3 regions of the Streptomyces sp. NPDC043812 genome follow, and region 2 is predicted to be linked to each of the others. Evidence: riboswitches for the same ligand, from Rfam matches in the RefSeq annotation. Region 2 holds a riboswitch; each other region holds the start of a gene.

Region 1 (3,268 bases), on a different contig from region 2:
GGTCGCCGCCCCGTACTTCGGCGACACCGTGATGGATCTCGTACCCCTCGACCCGCTCGCCGAGCGCTTCGCCGACCGGCCGCGCAAGGGTCTTCTCGCGCGCGAACCGGACCCGTACCGGCAGTAGTCCGAGCCCTTCGACCTGCCCGGCCCTCGACTCGACGTCGTCCTCGATGTGCTCGGCCAGCGCCTGGAAGCCGCCGCAGATGCCCAGTACCGGCCGGCCCTCCGCCGCGCGCCGCGCGATCGCGTCCGCCAGCCCGCGCTCCCGCAGCCAGGCCAGTGCCTTCACCGTCCCGCGCGTGCCCGGCACCACGACCAGGTCGGCGTCCACCAGCTCCTCCGCGCGGTCCACGAACCGCACCACGACGCCGGGTTCGGCCGCCAGCGCGTCCACGTCGGTGAAGTTCGACATCAGCGGCACGGCGCACACCGCGATCCGCAGCACGTCCTCGCCGACCGGCGCAGCGACCGTGGACTCGCGTACCGCACCGCGCAGGGACACCCGCAGACCGTCCTCCTCGTCGATGCCCAGCCCGTGCGCGTACGGCAGGACACCGAACGTCCGCCGGCCGGTGAGCCCGAGCAGCATGTCCAGGCCCGGCTCCAGCAGCGTCACATCACCCCGGAACTTGTTGACCAGATAGCCGGCGACGAGCTCCTGGTCCTCCGGAGCCAGCAGCGCGGTCGTGCCGAAGAACTGCGCGAACACCCCGCCCCGGTCGATGTCCCCGACCACCAGCACCGGCAGCCGGGCCGCCCGTGCGATGCCCATGTTCACGATGTCCGTGCGCCGCAGGTTGATCTCGGCCGGACTGCCCGCCCCCTCGCAGATCACGGCGTCATACGTGCCCCGCAGCTCGTCCAGGCACGCCATGACGGGTTCGAACAGCTCCCGCTGCCTGTTCCCGTGGTACCCCTTCGCGCTCATCTCGCCGACGGGCTTGCCCATCAGCACGACCTGGCTGGACCGGTCGCTGCCGGGCTTGAGCAGCACAGGGTTCATCAGCGCGCTCGGCTCGACGCGGGCGGCCTGCGCCTGCATCGCCTGCGCCCGGCCGATCTCCGCACCCTCCCGGGTCACGAACGAATTGAGGGACATGTTCTGCCCCTTGAAGGGCGCGACCTTCACGCCCTGCCGCACCAGCCATCGGCAGATCCCGGCGGTCACCACGCTCTTCCCGGCGTCCGACGTCGTCCCCGCGACCAGCAGTCCGCCGCTCATGTACGCCGTCCCCTCATGGCTCCGCGGACGAGCCGCGCACCCGCGCAGGCCGCCAGCGTCAGCACTCCGATGCGGCGCGACAGCCGCACCGCGCGGTCGATGTCGCCGAACTCCACCGCTCGTCCGCCTCCGTTGAGCACCGGCCGGTGCTCGACCCGCCCGCCGTAAGAGAGGGTCCCGCCCAGCCGTACGCCGAGCGCCCCGGCGAACGACGCCTCCACAGGGCCCGCGTTGGGGCTCGGATGCTTCGCCGCGTCCGCGCGCCAGGCGCCCATGGCCCCGCGCGGGTTCGGGCCGGCGACGGCCGCGAGCGCGGCGGTGAGCCGGGCACCCGGCCAGCCGGCCACGTCGTCCAGCCGTGCGGAGGCCCATCCGTACCGCAGATGGCGGGGTGACCTGTGGCCGACCATGGCGTCGAGGGTGTTGACCGCGCGGAAGCCGAGCAGCCCCGGTACACCCGCGACCGCGCCCCACACCAGGGCGCCGACAACGGCGTCGGAGGTGTTCTCGGCGACGGACTCGACGACGGCGCGGGCGATCTGCTGCTCGTCGAGGGACTGCGGATCGCGCCCGCACAGATGAGGCAGGCGCTCGCGAGCGGTGTCGATGTCCCCGGCCGCCAGTGCCTCGCCGATGGAACGTCCCTCGCGGCCCAGGGAGGTGCCCCCGACGACGGCCCACGTGGCGGCGGCGGTCAGCGCGACCGACGCGGCGGGGGAGCGGCGCACGGCACGGGACGCCAACGCCCCGACGGCGACGGCGCCTCCGGCGCAGACGGCGGTGTGCAGGGCGCCCCAGCCACGGTGGTCGCGCCACAGCATGCGCTCGACGGCACCGGCCGCACGCCCGAAGGCAGCGACGGGATGGCCCCTGCGGGGGTCCCCGACGAGGAGGTCACCGGCGAGACCGGCGGTGGCGCCGTACACGAAGATCCGGTCGGCACGCATGGGGTCAGCGACCTCTGGGGTGGTGTCCGACGGGCAGGGCTGAACTGCAGCCAGGCATGGTGACGAGTCCTCACTCAGGGTCCGCGCCCTGGTTCGACGTGACCGGCGGTGAGAGTTCCTGGCTCCCCGGGACCTCCCGGGTGACAGTGGCGGGACCGCGCCGGATTCGCACCGGACTTCCTCTTCTGCCGCCGTATATGGCCCCGGCAGTCCACCACGCCCGCGAACGCCCGTCAACTCACCCTTGACCTGCGGCGGGACAGTGTGCCGAGCCCCACACCGGGCGTCCGCCGGGCGGCATACGAAAGCCGGGACGGAGGTCCCCGAGGGGGCTCCGGCCCGGCTTCCGAACGGGTCGTGCGGTCGTCGGCCGACGACCGGTCAGACGACGATCAGATAGATCCCGTACGCGACGGCCGCGGCGCACAGCGCGAAGCAGGCGTACGCGGCGGTTCGGGCCATGGACGCCGAGCCGCCGTTCGCGCTCGCCGACTCGTGCTTGGTCAGGCCCACGATGCCCAGGGTGAACAGGCCCACCAGGGCGACGGTGGCGACGAGGCTCACGCCGAACACGGAGCCGAGAGCTGCCCAGTCGATCTTCATGCTGCTGATTCCTTACACCGTGGCCGGACGGGCCGGCTCGGGCTCGGCCGGGGCCGGGATGGTGGTCTTGAGCTCGCCCGCCGGCGGCGGGGCGACGGCCGCGATGGCGGTGGTGACGATGCCCGCGGGCTCGTCGGCCGCGGTCTCCGTCTCGTTGACGTTGGTGTGGTCGACGACCTGGCGGCGGGAGACGAGCCAGATCGCGAGGCAGGAGGCGACGAGGAACACGGCGACGGCCGCGACGCCCCAGTCACCCTGCTTGGTGACGAACTCCGAACCCGCGGCGACCAGACCCGCGGCCGGCAGGGTCAGACCCCAGGCCACGAACATCCGGGTCGCGGTGGACCAGCGGACCACACCGCCCTTGCGGCCGAGGCCCGCGCCCATCACCGCGCCGGAGCACGAGTGGGTCGTGGAGAGCGAGAAGCCGAGGTTGGAGGAGGCGAGGATGACGCTGGCCGCGCTGGTCTGGGCGGCGAAGCCCTGCTGCGGC
Region 2 (3,268 bases):
TACGCCCAGCTGCTTCAGCTCCTCCACCAGATAGGCGTTGACCTGGAGGAACTCGCCGCTGAGCGTCTCGCGCTTGAACAGGTTGGACACCTGCGGCTCGATGCACTCGTACACGCCCGCGATCGAGGCGATGGTGGCGGTCGGTGCGATCGCGAGCAGGAGGGAGTTGCGCATCCCGCTCTTCGCCACCCGCGCGCGCAGGGTGTCCCAGCGCTCCGGCCAGTTGAGCTCGACGTTGTAGTGGTCGGGGTGCAGCACGCCACGGGCCGCGCGCGTCTTCGACCAGGCGGGCAGGGGACCGTTGCGTTCGGCGAGGTCGCAGGACGCCTCGTAGGCCGCCAGCATGATCCGCTCGGCGATCCGCGTCGACAGGGCCTTCGCCTCCGCCGAGTCGAACGGCAGTCGCAGCTTGAAGAAGACGTCCTGGAGGCCCATGGCGCCCAGACCCACCGGGCGCCACCGGGAGTTGGAGAGACCCGCCTGCTCGGTCGGGTAGAAGTTGATGTCGACGACCCGGTCGAGGAAGGTGACGGCGGTGCGGACGGCGGCGTCCAAGCGCTCCCAGTCGATGCCGTCGCCGCTGACGAAGGCACCCAGGTTGACCGAACCGAGGTTGCACACGGCCGTCTCGCCGTCGTTCGTGACCTCCAGGATCTCGGTGCACAGGTTCGAGGAGTGCACGACCGAGCCCGGCTCGGCGGTCTGGTTGGCGGTGCGGTTGGAGGCGTCCTTGAAGGTCATCCAGCCGTTGCCGGTCTGGGCCAGAGTCCGCATCATCCGGCCGTACAGGTCACGTGCCGGGATGGTCTTGCGTGCGAGCCCCTGGGCCTCGGCCTTGCGATAGGCCGCGTCGAACTCATCGCCCCACAGGTCGACCAGCTCGGGCACATCCGCGGGCGAGAAGAGCGACCAGTCGCCGTCGGTCTCGACACGGCGCATGAACTCGTCGGGGATCCAGTGCGCGAGGTTCAGGTTGTGCGTACGCCGGGCGTCCTCACCGGTGTTGTCGCGCAGCTCCAGGAACTCCTCGATGTCCGCGTGCCAGGTCTCCAGATAGATCGCGGCGGCGCCCTTGCGCCGACCGCCCTGGTTCACCGCGGCGACCGATGCGTCCAGGGTCTTCAGGAACGGGACGATGCCGTTGGAGTGCCCGTTGGTGCCCCGGATCAGCGAACCGCGGGCGCGGATACGGGAGTACGAGAGCCCGATGCCCCCCGCGTGCTTGGACAGGCGCGCGACCTGGTGGTACCGGTCGTAGATCGAGTCGAGCTCGTCGAGCGGCGAGTCCAGCAGATAGCAGGACGACATCTGCGGGTGGCGGGTGCCGGAGTTGAAGAGGGTGGGGGAGGACGGGAGGTAGTCGAGGCGGCTCATCAGCCCGTACAGCGCGGCGACCTCGTCCAGGGCGCGCACCGAATCGTCCTCGGCGAGGCCGGCGGCGACGCGCAGCATGAAGTGCTGCGGCGTCTCGATCACCTGGCGGGTGATCGGGTGGCGCAGCAGATAGCGGCTGTAGAGGGTGCGCAGCCCGAAGTAGCCGAACCGGTCGTCCGCGGCGGGGTCGATCAGCGCGTCGAGCCGGTCCGCGTGCAGCGCCACGAACGCCGCCGTACGGTCGGCGATCAGACCCTCGCGGTGCCCGACCGCGACGGACGCGGAGAACGACACAGCGCCCTCGCCCGCCGCCTCGTCGGCGATCGTGCGGGTCAGCAGCCGGGCGGCGAGCCGGGAGTAGGCCGGGTCCTCGGAGATCAGGCCCGCGGCGGCGTCGGTGGCGAGAGAGCGCAGTTCCGCGTCGTCCGACCCGGCGTGCCGGCCGCGCAGAGCGGCGGCGGCGACCCTGCCGGGGTCGGTGTCGGGCAGATCGGCCGTGAGGTCCGTCAGGGCCCGCAGCAGGACTGTGCCGGGTCCGTCCTGTTCGGTCGCTGAAGCCGGATCGGCTGGCGCGATGGTCACGTGGTGCTCTCCCTCGCTCGGCTTGGGCCGGCGGGGGGAGTGGCGCCAGGCAGGCGTGGGTCCGCTGAGGAACGGCACGGCGCGTGGCGTCCACCGGCCCAACCGCGAGGCCCGGACGTCTCGGCATCCGGATCGGTCGAGCCGGATGCACCGTCGGCAGGTCCTCGGACTTGTCGGATACGGCAAAGCGCACCGAATCACACCGTTGCGGGACAGTTCCGGATTCCCACCGGATTCCCCTGCGGCGACAGCGAGATGAGCATACATGTGGGGGGCGCGCCTTGCGTCACCCCCCACATGTTGTGTCGCGGGCCGGCCTACAGGTCCAGCGCGTACGTCAGCAGGGTGAAGCCGGGCAGCGGCTCCCAGTCCCGTTCGGGGGTGCGGACGAAGCCCAGGCGCCCGTAGAGCCGGTGTGCCGCATGCATCACCTCGTCCGTCGACAGCACGAGCCGCACGCACCCCGGGACCTCCCGTGCCCGGTCGATGCACCGGCGCACCAGAGCCTCGCCGGTGCCCCGGCCGCGTCCCCGCTCGGCGACGACCAGCATCCGGAACTCGGCCTCTCCGGGCCCGGCGATGTTCGCCCACGGCCCGCCTCCGGGGACGAACGCGACGCCACCGAGGAGGGTGTCCGCCGCGTCGACGGCGACGTACACCTCCGATGCGGCTGCCCGTCCGGCGACATCGCGCAGAGCGGGCAGATACGGGTCGTCGGCACCGTAGGCCAGCAGTCCGTCGTCCACATACGTCCGCGCCGTGAGCTCGCCGAGTTCCTCGTACTGCTCGGGTTCGATTCTCCTGATGGTGATGTCCATGCCCGGCAGTGTGCAGCAGAGCACGGCGAAGGGCCGCTGCATTTCCCGGACGGGAAACGCAGCGGCCCTCGGTGTGCGGTGGGTCAGTGACCGCCGGGGGAACCCGCCGTGGCCGGCGGGAGCTCGACCTTGACACCCGGGTCGCCCGCGTCCGCCGTGTAGTCGGACGGGCTCGTCTCGTCGACGCCGTCGGGGGCGTTGACCGCCCGCAGGACGAAGGTGAGGACGACCGTGACGACGACGTTCAGCACGAAGGCGGTGAGACCGATGTAGCCGATCTCGCCGATGCTGGGGATCTCCTTCAACGAGCCGCCGAAGTGCTTCTGCGTCGGGCTCGCGACACCGTACGCGGCGACCGTGCCGTAGATCATGCCGACCGCCCAGCCCGCCAGCAGCGCCCAGCGGTGGAACCAGCGCGTGAACAGACCGCCGACCAGCGCCGGGAAGGTCTGCAGGATCCAGATGCCGCCCAGCAGCTGGAAGTTGATGGCCAC
Region 3 (3,268 bases), on a different contig from region 2:
ACGAGGGACGCGGTGATCAGCGAAGCGAGGGTACGGGCCTGTCGACTATTGCAACGAGTTCTAGTTACATGAGCTCTGCTGTCGAAGAGAGTGGAGCCCTCCATGAACCAGGTGACCGATCACGGCGGCGGCGTACGGTCCATCCGCGTACCCATCCCCGACAACCCCCTCGGCCACACCCTGGTCCACCTCCTCGACACCGACCGCGGCCCGGTCCTCGTCGACACCGGCTGGGACGACCCCCACTCCTGGGACACCCTCGCCGCCGGCCTCGCGGCCTGCGGCACCTCACCCGCCGAGATCCACGGTGTGGTCATCACCCACCACCACCCCGACCACCACGGCCTGTCGGGACGCGTCCGCGAGGCGTCCGGCGCCTGGATCGCGATGCACGCAGCCGACGCCACCGTCGTCCGCCGCACCCGCGAGGCCGAACCGGGACTGTGGCTCGACTACCTCACCGACAAACTGGACCGCGCCGGCGCACCCGCCGAGCACACCGCTCCGCTGCGCGCCATGCGTGCCGCGGGCGGCGGCGGAGGCCTCCCCGGACTGCGCGCGGCGCTGCCGGATTGGGAGATCGTCCCCGGCGAACTGCTCGACCTCGCGGGCCGTCGGCTGCGCGCGGTGTGGACGCCCGGCCACACCCCCGGCCATGTCTGTCTGCACCTCGAGGAAAACCACCCCACCCGGCGCCCCGGCAACGGCCGCCTCTTCTCCGGCGATCACCTGCTGCCCGCCATCACCCCGCACATCGGCCTGTACGAGGACCCCGACGACGACACGGTCACCGACCCCCTCGGCGACTACCTCGACTCCCTGGAACGCATCGGCCGCCTCGCCCCCGCCGAGGTCCTCCCCGCCCACCAGTACGCCTTCACCGGCGCGACGGACCGCGTGCGGGAACTGCTCGCCCACCACGAGGCGAGACTGAGCGGCCTGCTCGCCCTTCTGACCCGTCCGTTCACCCCCTGGCAGGTCGCCGAGCGGATGGAGTGGAACCGTCCGTGGGCCGAGATCCCGTACGGCTCGCGCACCATCGCCGTCTCGGAGGCGGAGGCCCATCTGCGGCGGCTGGTGAAGCTGGGGCGTGCGGAGGTGGTGGCGGGGAGCACGCCGACGCTCTACGCGGCGGTGTGACGCGAGCGACCCCCCGCAGGCCGGTGACCGGCCGGTAGAGTGAGCGCGTCGTCCATGCCCGTACGGGGGGAAGCCGGTGGGAATCCGGCACTGACCCGCAACCGTGAGCCGCCTCAGAAGCGGCGAGTCGGAATGCCCCGCACGCGGTCGTGACCGGCTCGTGTCACCGGCACCCCGCCGGTGACCGGCACCGTCGAGGCATACGGAGCCGGAGCCCAGGTGCCCGAAGCGTGCCCGGATCCCGGCCCGCAGGAGAGGCACCCACGTCATGACCCCCGTCCGCCGCAGCGCCGCAGCACTCATCGCCTCCGTCGCGCTCGGGCTGACCGCCGCACCCGCAGCCGTCGCCGCTCCGTCCCCGACGCCGTCCGCCGCGCTGCCCTCGGGCCTGTACGGCACGACCGACCCGACGTACGACGGTGTGTGGCGGCAGTCCCTGGCGCTGCTCGCCCAGGACACCGTCGGCTACCGGCCCGCCGACAAGGCCGTCGACTTCCTCACCGGGCAGCAGTGCGCGAGCGGCGGGTTCGCCTCGTACCGCGCCGACCCCGCGAAGCCGTGCGACGCGAAGCTGCCGCTCGACACCAACGCGAGCGCGGCGGCCGTACAGGCGCTCGCCGCGCTGGGCGGCAAGGACGACGTCGTGAAGAAAACGACCGACTGGCTGCGGTCGGTGCAGAACGACGACGGCGGCTGGGGCTACAACCCGGGCGGCGCGAGCGACGCGAACTCCACCTCGGTCGTCATCGGCGCGCTGCAGGCCGCCGGCCAGAAGCCGGCCGAGGTGACGTCCAAGAGCGGCAAGTCGCCGTTCGACACGCTGCTGACGTTCGCGAAGCCGTGCGGCGGCAAGGACGGTGGCGCGTTCGTCTACCAGACCAAGTCCCCCGGCATCCTCGCCGACTCCACCGCGGCCGCCGTACTCGCCGCGAACGGCAAGGGCATGGTGACCACCGCCGGCACGAAGGACGCCGAGGGCCCGGCGTGCGAGAAGGGCGAGAACGTCGGGGACGCGGCGCACAACGGCGCCGCGTACCTCACGAACGGCCTCGCGAAGACGGGTCACTTCGACACGGCCCCGATGCCGGGCGCCGAGGACACCGCCCCCAAGCCTGACTTCGGCAACACGGCGGACGCCGTCGTCGCGCTGTCCGCGCAGGGCATGACCGAGCAGACGAAGAAGCCGCTGGGCTGGCTGCAGCAGAACGCGGCCGCGTGGGCGAAGGAGAACGGCCCTGCCGCCTACGCCCAGCTGATCTTCGCCGCGCATGCGACGGGCAGCGACCCGAAGGCGTTCGGCTCCACGGACCTGGTGGCGGGCCTGAACGCCACGGGCCCTGCGCCGACGGCCGCCGACTCCGGCACGTCGAAGGACAAGCAGGCAAAGAAGGACTCGTCGTCGATGTCGACGTGGTGGATCGTGGGCGTGTTCTTCGTGGCCGCGATCGGTGTCGGTTTCCTGTTCAGCGGCCGCCGGAAGTCGCAGGGCTGATGCGCACTCCCCGGACCCCCCGCGTTCTCGTCCTGCTCGGGCTCGCCGCGCTGCTCGCCGTGCTGGGCTCGGCGCCGGCGCAGGCGGCCGGCTACCGCTACTGGTCGTTCTGGCAGAGCAGCGGCGAGAAGTGGACGTACGCCACCGAGGGCCCGGCCACCGCGCGCCCCGAGGACGGGTCCGTGAACGGCTTCCGCTTCTCGGTGAGCGAGGACAGCGGGGACTCCGCACAGCCGCGCACCGCGCCGGACTTCGCCGAGATCTGCGCCGGGACCCCGGCGAAGGACGGCACGAAGCGGGTGGCGCTCGTCGTCGACTTCGGCACGGCGGCGGACGCGCCGAAGGGCGAGACCCCTCCCGCGCCCCGGACCGCGTGCGCGCGGGTCGCCCGGGCGGCGACGACGGCGGAAGCTCTGGCGCAGGTGGCGAAGCCGCTGCGCTACAACAGCGAGGCGCTGTTGTGCGCGATCTCGGGCTACCCGGAGTCGGGCTGCGGCGAGCAGGTCGCGGACGCCGAGCCGCCGGAGTCGGGGCCGGCCACCGCCACGCCCACGGCCGGAGAGGCCGCCCGGGACGGCGGCCCGTCTGTGGGTGTGTACGCGGGCATCGCGGCGGTCCTGGCACTGGCCGCGGCGG

What was found. Region 2 has a riboswitch for cobalamin ahead of AC067Z_RS22520 (ribonucleoside-diphosphate reductase subunit alpha). Riboswitches for the same ligand answer to the same signal wherever they lie in the genome.
Region 1: it holds a riboswitch for cobalamin, as region 2 does, so the genes downstream of both, AC067Z_RS00310 (cobalamin biosynthesis protein) here and AC067Z_RS22520 (ribonucleoside-diphosphate reductase subunit alpha) in region 2, are expected to answer to the same signal.
Region 3: it holds a riboswitch for cobalamin, as region 2 does, so the genes downstream of both, AC067Z_RS25190 (prenyltransferase/squalene oxidase repeat-containing protein) here and AC067Z_RS22520 (ribonucleoside-diphosphate reductase subunit alpha) in region 2, are expected to answer to the same signal.

The regions. Positions count from the first base shown of each region.
Region 1 covers NZ_JBWKCY010000001.1:55,476-58,743, reverse strand. The annotation lists gene AC067Z_RS00315 (cobyric acid synthase) at 1-1,225, opposite strand, end outside; gene AC067Z_RS00310 (cobalamin biosynthesis protein) at 1,222-2,172, opposite strand; cobalamin riboswitch at 2,263-2,403, opposite strand; gene AC067Z_RS00305 (hypothetical protein) at 2,554-2,775, opposite strand; gene AC067Z_RS00300 (inorganic phosphate transporter) at 2,788-3,268, opposite strand, start outside.
Region 2 covers NZ_JBWKCY010000015.1:105,988-109,255, forward strand. The annotation lists gene AC067Z_RS22520 (ribonucleoside-diphosphate reductase subunit alpha) at 1-1,956, opposite strand, end outside; cobalamin riboswitch at 2,095-2,220, opposite strand; gene AC067Z_RS22525 (GNAT family N-acetyltransferase) at 2,274-2,774, opposite strand; gene mctP (monocarboxylate uptake permease MctP) at 2,858-3,268, opposite strand, start outside.
Region 3 covers NZ_JBWKCY010000018.1:17,671-20,938, forward strand. The annotation lists gene AC067Z_RS25185 (MBL fold metallo-hydrolase) at 103-1,140, shown strand; cobalamin riboswitch at 1,172-1,298, shown strand; gene AC067Z_RS25190 (prenyltransferase/squalene oxidase repeat-containing protein) at 1,409-2,632, shown strand; gene AC067Z_RS25195 (SCO2322 family protein) at 2,632-3,268, shown strand, end outside.